4 regions of the Arthrobacter sp. 2RAF22 genome follow, and region 1 is predicted to be linked to each of the others. Evidence: riboswitches for the same ligand, from Rfam matches in the RefSeq annotation. Region 1 holds a riboswitch; each other region holds the start of a gene.

Region 1 (3,517 bases):
GCCTGGGCAACGCTGACGACGTCGAATGCTGAGTCCGCGAGTCCAGTTGCCTCGGCCGTGCCCTCCAGGGCGATCACTTGTGGATACGTTTTGCGCAGTTGCGTGAGCATGTCCGTGGAGGGGTCCACTGCGGACACCGCCAGCCCGCGCTCGACGAGGAGCGCTGTGAACTTTCCGGTGCCCGCGCCGATGTCTGCCGCGTCCCGCGCGCCTTCCGGCAGCAGCCAGTCAGCTGAATCCGCGGGGTATCCGGGCCGGACACGGTCATAGTGCTCTCCGCCGTCCTGGAAACTCTGACCGAGTTCAAGGCGCCGTTCCTCATAGAGCTTGGGGCCGGCTGACGTGCCTTTGGGTCGCGGGGCCACGCGGAAACTCCTTCGTAGGACAGGAAAAAATACCCTACGAATCTACCGCAATCAGTCGGTGCTGCACGGAGCTGCGCCCGCGGTCCCGGGAGTGTTGGGAGCCCATTCCGGGTAGCTGCGGTGATCGTTCGCGGGCACCCAACGGCCGGCGTCCACCACGTAGTCCCAACCGAGGCCATTGCTCTTGAGCGCCTGGATGCCCGCGATGAGCCGAGTGGCGTCTTCCAAACGCGATCCTACGCCGAAACTGGCCCGGAGGGATCCGGAGGGAAGACCGAGGCGCTTGAGCAGCGGGTGGGCGCAAAAGCGCCCGTCGCGCAGGCCAATGCCGTGCTCGGCCGCAAGATAGGCCGCCACAAGTCCGGCGTCGTAGCCCTGGAGCGAGAAGTTCACGACGCCGATGGTGTCCTCGGGATCGGTGTCGCTGAAGATCTGGTGCACGGTCACGCCGTCGATTTCCTTGAGGCCTTCGACCAGGTGCGAGCGGATGGCGGCCTCGTGGGCGTGCCATTCGTCGTGGTCGAGGCTGGCGATGACTTGTGTGGCCCGGGCGAGGGTGGCCGCACCGAGAACGTTCGGCGAGCCGCCTTCGTGCCTGGCCGGTCCCGTGGCCCAGCTGACGGAATCGAGGCGTGCCTCCCGGACGGCGCCGCCTCCTGCCAGGTGCGGCGTGCCGGCGTCGAGCCAGTCGGGACGGCCCACCAGGACCCCCGCGCCGAACGGGGCATAAAGCTTGTGCCCCGAGAAAACCAAGTAGTCGACATCCGCGGCGGCGATGTTGATGCGGCGATGCGGGGCAAGTTGCGCCGCGTCCACCACAATCCGCGCCCCGAATTCGTGGGCCAAGGCAGCTAGTTCCTTGATGGGCAGGATTTCGCCGGTCACATTCGACGCGCCGGTGACAGCCAGGAGGCTGACGCCACCATGGGAGAGGGCTGTGCGGACATTGGCTACGGTCTCCGACAAGGTTTCCGCGGCAACAATGCTTCGGTGGGGGACGCCTTGCCACGGCAGCAGGTTTGCGTGGTGCTCGATGTCCAGGTAAAGGACTTCGTCGGTGTGCTTGCCGTCTGTGACCGGCAGGCAGCCGGCCAGGAGATTGAGGGAATCGGTGGTGTTGCGCGTGAAAATGACGGAATCGTCCGGCCGTCCGCCAACAAAGTCACGGACGATGTTGCGGGCGTTTTCGTAGACGGAGGTGCTGATTTGGGAGGCGTAGCCTGCGCCGCGGTGCACACTCGCGTAGTACGGCAGGATCTCGTTGAGGTACGCGGAAACAACCGTCAGGGCAGGTGCGGATGCGCCGTAGTCAAGGTTGGCGTAGCGGATGTGGCCGCCCTGGATCAGGGGTGCCTGCAACTCCGCGCCGGTGACCGCGGCCAGCGGGCGGGATGCCCGAGGCAGCTGCTGTGCGGTTTCGTGGTGCTGCGAAAGAGCCGTAGAAGTAATTGTGGCTGTGCTCATGGGACCTCACTCAAGAGGGACCCCTGCGTGCAGGGGGTCCGCGCTTGCCGCATCCGTTCCGGACCGGCCGGGTCGTCACCCGGGGCACCCCGCCGCGATGGAGGGTTGCCGGCCAGCAAACCGGGGTTTCGCGCTGGCACTCGTGACCTGTAAAGAGAGTAGGACACCGGCGAGGCGGGTTCCAATGTGACCGCGATTGTTAAGCGGATTGTTACACCGCCCGAAAAATGTGCCTTCAGCCGAAGAAAAAGCAGCGGACGCCCCTAAAAGGGGGCGTCCGCCGTCGTTTATTCAGTGAACAGGAGGGGCTACAGAAGGTCGTCGAGTTCGGGGTTGAGCCTCTTGAGGACCTCGGAATGGAGGATCGAGTTAGTGGCGACGGCGTTTCCGCCGAAGGGGCCGTCCGCGCCATCCAGGGATGTGAAGCGTCCGCCGGCCTCGGTGACGATCGGCACCAAGGCGGCCATGTCGTAGACCTGGAGTTCCGGTTCGGCGGCGATGTCCACGGCGCCCTCGGCAACGAGACAGTAGGACCAGAAATCGCCGTACGCACGGCTGCGCCAGACATCGTTCTCGAGGCCCAGGAAGTTGTCCAGCTTCCCGTGCTGCTTCCACTCGGAAAGCTCGGAGTAGGAAAGCGAGGCGTCTTCGAGCCGGGACACGTTGGAAACTTTCAACCGGGTGGCGGCGGCCAGCGACCGGCCCATGTAGGCGCCGGAGCCCTTGGCCGCCCACCAACGCTTGCCGAGCGCCGGAGCGCTCACGAGCCCCACTACTACTTCGCCCTCGTCCACGAGGGCGATGAGCGTAGCCCAGACGGGTACGCCGCGCACGAAGTTCTTGGTCCCATCGATGGGATCGATGATCCAACGCCTGGAGCCGTGGCCCGTGCTGCCGAATTCTTCGCCGAGGACGGCGTCGCGGGGCCGGGAGCGGGAGAGCTGCCCACGGATTGCTTCCTCGGCGGCTTTGTCGGCATCGGTGACTGGGCTCAGGTCGGGTTTGGTCTCCACCTGGAGGTCCAGCGCCTTGAACCGCTCCATTGTCAGGGAATCGACGGAATCGGCCAGCACATGGGCCAGCCGTAGGTCGTCGTTGTAGCTCGAATCGGGTTGGGTCATGGTTCCAAACTACCGTCTATTCGCCGGTGAGCCGGGGAGGTAGGACGGCATGCGCTGAGTTAGTTGACCGTACCCAGTTCCTTGGCCTCTTGGGCTTCCATGCGCGGGTCCGCACCAAGGAGCCTGCGGAGCGATGCAAGGCGGGCGGGGCCGGCCTCGCCCGCGTGGCCTTCGGCGACCCAGGAATCCAGCCCGCATCGAACGGCGGAGGCATCGTGCTTGCAACCACGCTCGCACCTTTCCGTCCCCGGCTCCAGGTCCGGGAAGGCGTGCAGGATGCGGTCCGGGTTCACGTGGGCGAGGCCGAAAGAACGGATGCCGGGCGTATCGATGATCCAGCTTCCGCCAGGGGCGTCGCTGAGCTTCAGTGCGAGGGCAGAGGACGAGGTGTGGCGTCCGCGCCCCGTCACGGCGTTGACCCCGCCTGTGGCGCGCTCGGCCCCGGTGAGGGCGTTCACCATAGTGGACTTCCCGACGCCTGAATGGCCCAGGAGGACGGTGACCTTGCCGTCGAGGTAGTCCCGCAACTGGCCGACGGCGTCACTGTCGAGGCGGGCGGACAGGCCG
Region 2 (3,517 bases), on a different contig from region 1:
ATTCGACTTGGTCCAAACCGGCGTGGCAGCCATCTTGAGCCGTGGCAACGGCGCTATCGAACAGCGTGGTGTTGCCGGGCGCTGGAGCGAGAGCAACGGGAGCGCGCCCGACGCCGCCGGGCTGGCCGCCGTCGTCGAGCACGCCGTCCAGATCACGATGCGCTCAGAGAGGGACGAGAGCGACACCAAGCCGCAACCCGTCCTCACCTGGGTGCGCCAGGACTGGCGCGAAGCGCCCGGCTAGACCTGCTTGAGGGCCGGCTCGAGGTCCCCGATGAGATCGTCCACATCCTCCAGCCCCACCGAAAGCCGCACGACGCCGTCGCTCAGGCCAATTGCCGCGCGGCCTTCCGGACCCATGGCACGGTGCGTGGTGGTGGCGGGATGGGTGATGAGGGACTTGGAGTCGCCGAGGTTGTTCGAGATGTCGATGACGGCGAGCCCGTCCAGCAGCGCGAAAGCGGCCTCCTTCGCCGATCGCCCCGCGGAGGGGAGCAGCTCGAAGGTGAGCACAGTTCCGCCGGCCTTCATTTGCTTTGCGGCGAGCTCGAACTGCGGGTGCGACTTCAGCAGCGGGTACTTGACCCAGCTGATGGCCGGCTGTTCCTCGAGCCACTCGGCGATCCGCATCGCAGACGCCGAGGAGTGGTTGACACGCAGCGCCATCGTCTCCAGGCCCTTGGTCAGGACCCAGGCGTTGAACGCGGAAAGCGACGGACCGGTGTGCCGCATGAGCTGCTTGACGGGACCGTCGATGAACTCCTTGGTGCCCAGGATCGCTCCGCCGAGGACCCGGCCCTGGCCGTCGATGTGCTTGGTGCCCGAGTAGACAATCACGTCTGCTCCGAGATCGCCGCAGCGCTGCAGGAGGGGAGTGGCGAAGACGTTGTCGACGACCACCGTGGCGCCGGCCGCGTGGGCCAGCTCGCTCACCGCGGCGATGTCCACGATTTCCTGCATGGGGTTCGACGGCGACTCGAAGAACACTGCCGTTGTCGGCTCGGACAGAGCGGCACGCCACTGGTCCAAGTCAGGCCCGTCGACGAAGACGGTCTCGACGCCCCAGCGCGGCAGGATCTCATTGAGGATGACGAAACAGGAGCCGAAGAGCGAGCGGGCGGCAACTACTCGGTCACCGGCAGCAAGCAACGCACCGAGGGCGGTGAAGACAGCGGACATGCCCGACGCCGTCGCGAAGCACGCTTCGGTGCCTTCGAGCAGGCGGAGGCGCTCCTGGAAGGTAGCTACGGAGGGGTTGCCGTAACGGGAGTAGACGAAGCGTTCGTCCTCGCCCGTAAATGCTCGCTCGGCGGCTGCGGCGGACTCGTAGACGAAGCCGGAGTTCAGGAAGACGGCCTCGGACGTTTCCTGGAAGTTGGTACGGTCAAGACCGCCGCGGACGGCCTGGGTGTCAGGGCTCCAGCTGGCGGCGTCAGGGTTGAAGGTCACTTAGATGTTCCCCAGGTTCGTCGGAAGTCCACGGTTTTTCCAGCCGTTCACGGTTCGCTCGCCGTAGCGGTCCGGCTCGCCCTCAAAGCCCTCGAGGACGTTGTAGGAGGTGTAGCCGGCCTGGGTGGCGGCAATCGCGGCGGCGATGGAGCGCTGTCCGGAGCGGCAGAGGAAAACCAGTTCGGTGCCGTCCGCCTCCGGGGCCTGCTGCGTCAACTCTTCGATGAAACGGGTGTTGGGGATGCCTCCGGCCAGGTTCCACTGGATAAACAGGGGATCGTTCTCGGTGGCTTTGGTGTCCGGGATGCCGATGTGTGCCCACTCGCCTTCGGTGCGGACGTCCACCAGGATGGCGCCCTGCTCAAGCTTGGCCCAGGCGTCGTGCGGGCTGAGGTCGCCTGCGTAGCTCATGCGTGGCCCTCGCCGTCGAACTCTTCATCAAGCTGATCCACCGCATTGGCAACGGCGGCATCCGCGCTCGCGATTGCCGCGGGCAGGACGATGGCCTGTGCCACGATTACGTCCGTGCCGTTGAAGGTCGCGGCCGGGCTGCCGTGCAACACGTATCCCTCCGCGAGAGCGGTGGAGATCCGCTCGCAGAATTCCTTGGTGTCAGGGCCCGTGATGAGACGGTACGAGAGTTTTTCTTCGGTGGGTTCAGGCATTGGTGCTCCTCAGTCACGCTTGCAGTTCGAAAGTGTCGATACGCCGAGTAGTCACCTGAGGCACCCCGCCGGAGAGAGGGTTGCCGACCAGCAAGTCAGGGCTTCACGCTGGTGCTCATTACTCAAGAAGAAAAATAACATCCACGACGGCGGCCTGCATCACCGGCCGTCGTCATGTTCCGTAACCGGACGGCAGCCAGGCTGGCGAGGGCTGGGGTGCCAGCGTCCTAGGACTCGGTTTCATTGGGCAGCGGTTCCAGGCTCGCCTGGATCCGGGGTGGAATGGCGTCGAACCGCGACGCTACTGCCGTAGGGGAGTGATGAAAAGTGGAACCTTGATGCTTCCGGATTTCCAGCAGTTCGTGGACGGATATCCCGGTGGCCGTGGCGAGTGCATGCAGCGAGAGGCTGTTGTGATGAGCCAAGGCAAAAACCACACCCGACAGGGCTTCGAAACCTTCTGTCTCGTAGATTTCTTTCACCAAGTTGGACATGCCATTTGCATCATCGATTGATCCCGCTGACGCACCAGTCGCCATGGCCGTCAGGGACCATGCAGCAGAGTCGGGGCTGATGTAGATGCTCATGTCGATACCCTACGGACTCAGGCCCGCTTGGGGAATGGGCGATACGTTTATCTTTATGGCAGCACTCACCGACCTTGACCGCCAGCTCCTCTCCGCTCTCCGGGAGGACGGCAGGGCCTCCGTGGCGAGCCTTGCGCGCAAGCTGGGCGTTGCTCGGGCCACCGTGAATAGCCGGCTTGAGCGTCTTGTCTCCTCGGGGACCAGCGTTGGCTTCACCGCGAGGGTGCGCGACGAGGTGGATCCACTTGCGATCCGGGCCATTGCGCTCATTGCCGTGGAGGGAAGGTCGGCGGACAAGGTCATTCGCCAACTCCGCGGACTTCCCGAGATTTGGGCGCTACACACCACGAACGGCGGTTGGGATCTCGTGGCCGAGTTGCGCACGGAAAGCCTCAGCGACTTTGACCAGGTGTTGGGCAGGATCCGCGGGATCGAGGGGATCGTCAATAGCGAGACGAGCCTGCTGCTCAGTTCCGTCCTGCGATAGTCGCTTTTATGACGGGCGCCTGCCGTTGATCATTGTGTGCATAAGCAGTCATCATTTTGTGCATGTTTTCAATGAAAAGTACATACTTTGGCAATTGTGGATGCATATCGCCGCTCCCTAGCCTCGTAGCAACAGTGCTTATGAGGGAAAGGAGCGCATATGACGCGCTTTGTCGATGTCCGCAATATGGTTCGTTGGACGGCCGGACGGGGCCCGGAGACCATCATCTCGGAGATGATGCAGTACCTGGAAGACGACTTCCAGCGGTGGGAATCTTTTGACAAGACTCCGCGAGTGGCAAGCCACACGCCATTTGGCGTCATCGAGCT
Region 3 (3,517 bases), on a different contig from region 1:
GTGCAGACCCTGAGTTCCGACGGCGCCACCGTGGTTCTCTTCAACGGTCCGGACACCGCGTCATCGGTCCTCGGCCGGATCCGCGGCAAAGTGGCCATCTACAACGAAAACCTCCGCACGGTGGCCGCCCGCCACGATGCCGTGATCGCCGATATGTGGTCCCTGCGGCAACTCTCCAACTCCCAGATGTGGGACGAAGACCGCCTGCACTTCTCGCCGCTCGGCCATCACACCATCGCGGCGATGGTCCTCGATTCACTCAATGTGCCCCACAACCTCGAGCCGCTGTTCCCCAAGCCGCTCCCCCAGCGCAGCTGGCGCGAGGCCCGCTCGGGCGACCTCGTATGGGCCCGGGAGTATTTTGTCCCGTGGGTCATCCGCCGGATCCGGCACCGCTCCTCCGGCGACGGCATCCTGCCGAAACGCCCGACGCCGGGACCCGTCTTCGGTCCTGCCGACACCATCCTGCCCCGGAGCTGAACGGGAGCCGTGTGGGTCACAGGGAGCGGGGCTAAGCTGGTGAAAGACTAGGGAGGCCCTCCACCGTGAACAATGTGATCTTCTGGATCATCGTCTGCTCTTGGCTGATTCCCATGGGGATCCGCATGTACAACCGATCGCGCCAGCGCAGGCTACGGGACTTCCCTCCGCAGGATTACCCCGGGCAGCCCTATCCTCCGCAGGATTACCCCGGGCAGCCCTATCCTCCACAGCACTACCCCGTCGGATACCCGGAGCAACCCCCGGTCATCTTCCCGGCTGAGCCGCAACCCCCGGTGGGAATGCCCGGACCTCAGGCCGCTCCGCCGTCGTCTACTCCGCAAGCGAACAGCGCGCCCCAGCCGGACAGCGCGCCGCAAGGCTACCGGGCACGGAAACTGGCCGAACTCGACCAGGAGTACAGCGACGGGAAAATTGCCATGGAGGACTACATGAAGCTCCGCCAGGAGATCATGAACGGCTGATTCAGCCGAAGAACGCCTCCCGCAGCTGGGGGCCGAGCTGGCCGATCTCGGTGAGGAAACCGTCGTGCCCGATGGGCGCCTCGATCACATGAACGGGGACTTCTCCGGGCAAGGCCTTGGCCAGCTCGTGCGATTGTTCCGGGAAATAGAGCCGGTCCGAGTCCACCGAGGCAACGAAGAACTTCGCCGTGGCCACGGACAGCGCGTCCTCCAATGAGCCCCGGCCGCGAGTGATGTCGTGGCTCATGAGCGCCTCAGTGATGGCGATGTAGCTGTTGGCGTCGAAGCGCTGGACCAGCTTTCGTCCCTGGTGGTCGAGGTAGCTCTCCACCTGGTAGCGGCCCCGGTCCCCTAAGGCCGCAGCCTGCAGGGGCGCCTCGCCGCCTTGGGCGTTCCTGCCGAAGCGGAAGTCCAGTTCATCCGCCGAACGGTAGGTGATGTGGGCGATCCGCCGGGCAAGGGCCAGCCCCGCCTCGGGCGCTGCCTGGCCGTAGTAGTCGCCGCCCTTGAAGTCGGCGTCCTGCCGGATGGCGAGAGTCTGGGCCTGCGCGAACGCAATCTGTTCGGCAGTGCTGTACGCCCCGATCGAAATCACGGCACATCGCTTGACGCGGTCCGGATAGCTGACGGCCCATTCCAGTGCGCGGGCACCGCCCATGGACCCTCCCACCACGGTATGCCAGCTGTGGATCCCCAAGGCGTCGGCCAGCCGGGCTTCGGCTATGGTGCTGTCCCGCAGGGTGACGAGCGGGAAGCGGGAGCCCCACGGCTTGCCGTCAGGAGCGCTCGACGACGGCCCGGTGCTGCCGTAGCAGCCTCCCACGATGTTGACGGAGACCACGAAGTAGCGGTCCGTGTCGATGGTGGCGCCGGGACCAACGAGTTGCTCCCACCAGCCTTCTTCATCGCTCTCGCCACGGGCCACATGGGTGCTGCCGGTCAGTGCATGCTCCACGAGGACGGCGTTGGAAGCGTCGGCGTTGAGCCGGCCCCATGTCTCGTACGCAAGGACGACCTCAGGGAGGAAACCCCCGGCCTCCAGTTCGAGCCCTCCTACGGAAACATACTTGAGGGTTCCGTCCTGGGTACCGGAAAGGGGTATGGCTGTTGCAGCAATTGTCATTCGTCGACACCTCACATCGCGCTTGCCCGCCGCCAACACAGCGAAGGGCCAGGTCTTCACCCGGGGCACCCCGCCGCGAAAGGAGGGTTGCCGGCCAGCAAGCCGGGGCTGTCGCTGGCACTCATGACCTATGGGAAGAGTCTAGGAAAACCGGACCCCTTCTGACGAAGATTATGACAGCTTTGTGACACTTGGCCGCGTTTTGTTCACGAAGCCGGGGTTGTGGATGTCTGAAATTGAAGAGACGGGTGATGCCTGTGTGACTGGAGATAGAATTGGGCGCAGCAGTCTGCATCCTTCGGATGTCTCCGCCGCCACTGTGCGTCACAGGAAGATTGAAGCTCGTGAAAAAGCCATCCGGCGTCGTTCCAATAGCCCTGTTCTTGCTGGTATCAGGTTTCACCGTGGGAGTGCCGCTGCCGGCGCACGCCGACACGACTCCGGCAGCAGGCGAAGACAGATACGTGGTCCACTACGCCGAAGGCACCGACGTTGACGGGAAGACCGCGGAGCTGCGCTCGCAGGGAGTCTCGGTGGACAAGACGTTCACGCATGCCGTGAAGGCCGCGGTCGTCACGGCGACGCCAGCGAAGGCCGCTGCGTTGGCGAAGTCGAGCCGGGTTGTGTCCGTGGACCGGGATATGCCGGTGCGGATTTCAGACACTCAAGCACCGGCACCCTGGAACCTTGACCGGACCGACCAGAGATCCCTGCCCTTGTCTGGGAGCTACACGCCGCCTTCGAGCGGCGCCGGGGTACCGATCTACGTGGTGGACACCGGCGTGTTGGCCACCCACCAAGACTTCGGCGGACGCGTGACGGTCGGATATAACGCCGTCGGCATTGGAAGCAACAACGGCGTGGACGACGGCAAGGGAACCACAGACTGCAACGGCCACGGCACGCACGTCTCGGGAATCGCAGCAGGAGCCACCTTTGGGATGGCCAAAGCGGCAACGATCGTGCCCGTACGAGCGCTCAACTGCGCCGGGGGCGGATCGTCACTCGATGTCATTGCCGCTCTCGACTGGATCGTTCAGCATCACCAAGCCGGTCAACCCGCTGTCGCCAACCTTAGCCTTAGCCTCCTGACCGGTACGGACCAGAGCCTGGACGCCGCCGTCCAAGGCGCGATTGACAGCGGGATCACGGTAACCTTGGCTGCAGGAAATAGCAGCGTCGACGCGTGCACACGCTCCCCTGGCCGAGTGCCCGCAGCCCTCACCGTGGCTGCTAGCGACCCGAACGACAGCCAAGCAGGGTTCTCCAACTACGGTCCCTGCGTCGACCTGTACGCACCAGGGGTCCAGATCACCTCCGACTGGGCGACCTCGAATACTGCGACCAATGTCCTCAGCGGAACTTCAATGGCCTCGCCCCACGTCGCAGGAGCGGCCGCGATGCTCCTCGCCATGCATCCCTCGTGGAG
Region 4 (3,517 bases), on a different contig from region 1:
GAGTCCGCTGGGCGAGACAGCACCTTGACTGTTACTCGCATCACTACGTATCCTCATAGGCAACAAGTGTTGTTTGTGAGGCATACATCACAGACTACTCTCCCCAATCACCAGCGCAGAGACCTTCCGCAACCCGCAACGAAACCCAGCGGACCGGCGTCGGAATCCCCAAGGGCTCTGCGCATCACTTTCAGGAGCCAACCGTGGACTCTTCGTTCATCAATATTGCGATCGTGGTGGTGTATTTGCTCGCCATGCTGGCCTTCGGCTGGTGGGGCAAGTCGCGCACCAAGAACAACAGCGACTTCCTCGTGGCAGGACGCCGCCTCGGTCCGATGCTCTACACCGGCACCATGGCCGCAGTCGTCCTCGGCGGCGCATCGACGGTTGGCGGCGTCGGCCTCGGCTACAAGTTCGGCGTCTCCGGCATGTGGCTGGTTGTCGCGATCGGTTCGGGCGTGCTCCTCCTGAGCCTGCTTTTCGCCGGCACCATCCAGCGGCTGAAGATCTACACGGTCTCCCAGATGCTGAGCCTGCGTTACGGACAGCGCGCCACACAGACTTCCGGCATCGTCATGCTCGCCTACACCCTGATGCTGTGCGCCACGTCCACGGGCGCCTACGCCACCATCTTCGTTGTACTCTTCGGCTGGGAGCGCTGGCTCGCCATCGCCGTCGGCGGCGCAATCGTCCTGGTCTACTCAACGATCGGCGGCATGTGGTCCATCACCCTCGCCGACCAGGTGCAGTTCATCATCAAGACCGTGGGCATCTTCTTCCTCATGCTCCCGTTCGTCCTGAACGCCGCAGGCGGCTTCGATGGCATCCGTGCCCGCGTTGACGCCAGCTTCTTCCAGTTGGACGGCATCGGGGCACAAACCATCATCACGTACTTCGTGGTCTACACCCTGGGCCTGCTGATCGGCCAGGACATCTGGCAGCGCGTCTTCACCGCCAAGACTCCCAAGGTGGCCCGTTGGGGCGGTGCCACCGCGGGTATCTACTGCGTCCTGTACGGCGTCGCCGGCGCATTGATCGGCCTTGCCGCCCGCGTGGCACTGCCCAACATCGACGTGAAGGCCCTCGGCAAGGACGTCGTCTACGCCGAGGTTGCAACGCACATCCTGCCGATCGGCATCGGCGGCCTCGTGATGGCCGCTGCGGTCGCGGCCATGATGTCCACGGCTTCCGGAGCCCTCATCGCCGCGGCCACCGTTGCCCGCGCCGACGTGGTCCCGTTCGTGGCCAGCTGGTTCGGCAAGACCATCAACACCGACGACACCGAGAACCCCGAGCACGACGTCAAGGCCAACCGCTACTGGGTCCTCGGACTGGGCATCGTGGCCGTGTTGATATCCATGGCGGCGCAAGACGTCGTGGTCGCCCTGACCATCGCCTACGACATCCTGGTGGGCGGCCTGCTGGTTGCCATCCTGGGTGGCCTGGTCTGGAAGCGGGGCACCGGTATTGCCGCGGCCTGGTCCATGGCCGTGGGGTCCGTACTCACACTGGCCCTGCTGATCGCCTATGCCACGGGAATCATTCCCAGCGAAGACGGCGTCTACGCCAACGATCCCATCTACTGGGGCCTCGGAGCCTCGTTGCTGGTGTACGTCGTGGTCTCGCTGCTGACGCCTCCCACGGAGCCCCAGGTCCGCGAAGCATGGGACCGTCGCGTCGCCGGAGGAGTCACCGAGGAACTCCCGCTGGAGGCCCACCCGGTGGCCAGCCACTAAGTTTCACAGAGTCAAGTACGACGGCGGCGCCGCACCTTTTTCCGGGGTGCGGCGCCGCCGTCGCATGTACAGTAGGAAGAGCTTCAAGAGATGTGGCGCCAAGCTCCGACTTGCCACACGCCAACCCCATGTTCACGGGTGGTTCGGATGAAGAAGCGGCCCGGCTCGGACCAGAGACAACCGAACGGGCAAGAGCAACTCCACAGGAGAAGGCCATGCCTTTCGAAAACGGCGCCACCGCCATAGCCGACCGCACCACCCAGCCCAGCACCCTCTTGTCGCCCCGTCCCCGCCGGGTGGACGAATTCGTCCGGGTGATTCCCGGCGTCGACCTCTCCCAAGGCTCCGTCACGTTCGTCGTGGACGGAAACCTGGAACGCTATTGGCACCATGAGCCGCGGCTCATCACCCAAGCCCTTTCAAAAGCGGTCCAGCCCGCCCGCTGGTTCCCCGCCACACGGAAACTCACCCTGACGGTGGCGGCAACCGGGCACCGGGCAGGCGTGCAGAGGCACTTCATCCTGAGCGCGTTTTAGCGCCCAGGGTTTAGCGAGCCCGGGGCTATTCGAACTCTTCGTCCTCGCGGTGTTCCTCTGCGTCGAGCGGAACCACCCGTTCGTCGTCGTCGAGGACCTCGGATTGTTCCTCCCAGTCCTCGTCCACCTCAAGGTCTTCGCTGTAGTCGTAGGCGGGATCGGCCTCGACCGTGGGACGGTCGGGGTGACGGGCGTGGGTTTCGGTGCTGTCCATGGTGCAACCTCCGTTCGACGTGCCGCTGAGCCCATCGCACAGGCACATGAGGCAGCCGGTCACCACGCTACCCCGCCAATTCGTGGACCCTGTCCATCCATCCCAGCACTGCCCCCAGCCGCGGTCAAGGCCTCCCGGGAGCCTCCCGTTTTTGAGGCGCGCCTAAAATGTCCAGTGAGGATTGCCAGCCGAAAAACCGCGGAAATTGGCGATAGAGTGGAGCCGCAATGAGGCGATGAAGCCCGCCCCAGCAACCCAGGAGTCCCGGTGCACCCGCACGCAGATCCACAGAACCCGACAGATCCAGACAACGCGCATCCCGACAATCCCTCGGACCAAAGCAGTCCATCGCAAGATGAAGCGGCCCCCAAGACTCCCCCGTCGTCGTCGGACATCAAGCGCTGGCGTCAGTACTTGGCGGACGAGCGGGCCGAGGCCGCCGTGTACCGCCAACTGGCGCAGCGCCGCGACGGCGAGGAACGCGAAATCCTGTTGGCACTCGCAGAGGCCGAGGGCCGCCACGAGGCACACTGGCTCAAGCTCCTCGGGGAACATGCCGGCATGCCGAAGGCGGCCTCGATCCGAAGCCAAATGCTCGGCTTCCTCGCCCGGAACTTTGGATCAGTGTTCGTGTTGGCCCTCGCCCAAAGGGCTGAAGGCCGCTCGCCTTACGCGAAGGATCCAGCAGCGACCCGCGCCATGGCGGCTGACGAACAGATCCACGAGGAAGTAGTCCGCGGCCTGGCGACGCGCGGCCGCAACAGGTTGTCCGGCACTTTCCGCGCGGCCGTATTCGGCGCCAACGACGGCCTTGTCAGCAACCTCTCACTCGTGATGGGCATGGCGGCCACCGGCGTCCCCGCCACTGTGGTCCTGTTCAGCGGCATCGCAGGCCTGCTGGCAGGCGCGCTGTCCATGGGTGCCGGCGAATATGTCTCTGTCCGCTCGCAGCTCGAGCTCCTCAAGGCCACCCGCCCCACCCAGGCCACGCTGACCGCAGCCCCGGCCCTGGACATCGAGCACAACGAGCT

What was found. Region 1 has a riboswitch for S-adenosylmethionine ahead of AB4068_RS00725 (aminotransferase class V-fold PLP-dependent enzyme). Riboswitches for the same ligand answer to the same signal wherever they lie in the genome.
Region 2: it holds a riboswitch for S-adenosylmethionine, as region 1 does, so the genes downstream of both, AB4068_RS06495 (DUF1737 domain-containing protein) here and AB4068_RS00725 (aminotransferase class V-fold PLP-dependent enzyme) in region 1, are expected to answer to the same signal.
Region 3: it holds a riboswitch for S-adenosylmethionine, as region 1 does, so the genes downstream of both, metX (homoserine O-acetyltransferase MetX) here and AB4068_RS00725 (aminotransferase class V-fold PLP-dependent enzyme) in region 1, are expected to answer to the same signal.
Region 4: it holds a riboswitch for S-adenosylmethionine, as region 1 does, so the genes downstream of both, AB4068_RS10475 (hypothetical protein) here and AB4068_RS00725 (aminotransferase class V-fold PLP-dependent enzyme) in region 1, are expected to answer to the same signal.

The regions. Positions count from the first base shown of each region.
Region 1 covers NZ_JBFRGL010000001.1:151,675-155,191, reverse strand. Annotated here, with positions in the region: gene AB4068_RS00730 (class I SAM-dependent methyltransferase) at 1-365, opposite strand, end outside; gene AB4068_RS00725 (aminotransferase class V-fold PLP-dependent enzyme) at 417-1,829, opposite strand; SAM riboswitch class IV at 1,865-1,977, opposite strand; gene hisN (histidinol-phosphatase) at 2,138-2,950, opposite strand; gene rsgA (ribosome small subunit-dependent GTPase A) at 3,010-3,517, opposite strand, start outside.
Region 2 covers NZ_JBFRGL010000005.1:67,010-70,526, reverse strand. Annotated here, with positions in the region: gene AB4068_RS06510 (glutamate--cysteine ligase 2) at 1-244, shown strand, start outside; gene AB4068_RS06505 (O-succinylhomoserine sulfhydrylase) at 241-1,449, opposite strand; gene AB4068_RS06500 (rhodanese-like domain-containing protein) at 1,450-1,860, opposite strand; gene AB4068_RS06495 (DUF1737 domain-containing protein) at 1,857-2,114, opposite strand; SAM riboswitch class IV at 2,125-2,237, opposite strand; gene AB4068_RS06490 (hypothetical protein) at 2,342-2,701, opposite strand; gene AB4068_RS06485 (Lrp/AsnC family transcriptional regulator) at 2,757-3,188, shown strand; gene AB4068_RS06480 (ornithine cyclodeaminase) at 3,348-3,517, shown strand, end outside.
Region 3 covers NZ_JBFRGL010000014.1:16,751-20,267, forward strand. Annotated here, with positions in the region: gene AB4068_RS11755 (SGNH/GDSL hydrolase family protein) at 1-480, shown strand, start outside; gene AB4068_RS11760 (hypothetical protein) at 546-965, shown strand; gene metX (homoserine O-acetyltransferase MetX) at 967-2,088, opposite strand; SAM riboswitch class IV at 2,102-2,217, opposite strand; gene AB4068_RS11770 (S8 family peptidase) at 2,433-3,517, shown strand, end outside.
Region 4 covers NZ_JBFRGL010000011.1:62,080-65,596, forward strand. Annotated here, with positions in the region: gene AB4068_RS10470 (sodium:solute symporter) at 204-1,736, shown strand; SAM riboswitch class IV at 1,818-1,937, shown strand; gene AB4068_RS10475 (hypothetical protein) at 1,952-2,272, shown strand; gene AB4068_RS10480 (hypothetical protein) at 2,298-2,486, opposite strand; gene AB4068_RS10485 (VIT1/CCC1 transporter family protein) at 2,754-3,517, shown strand, end outside.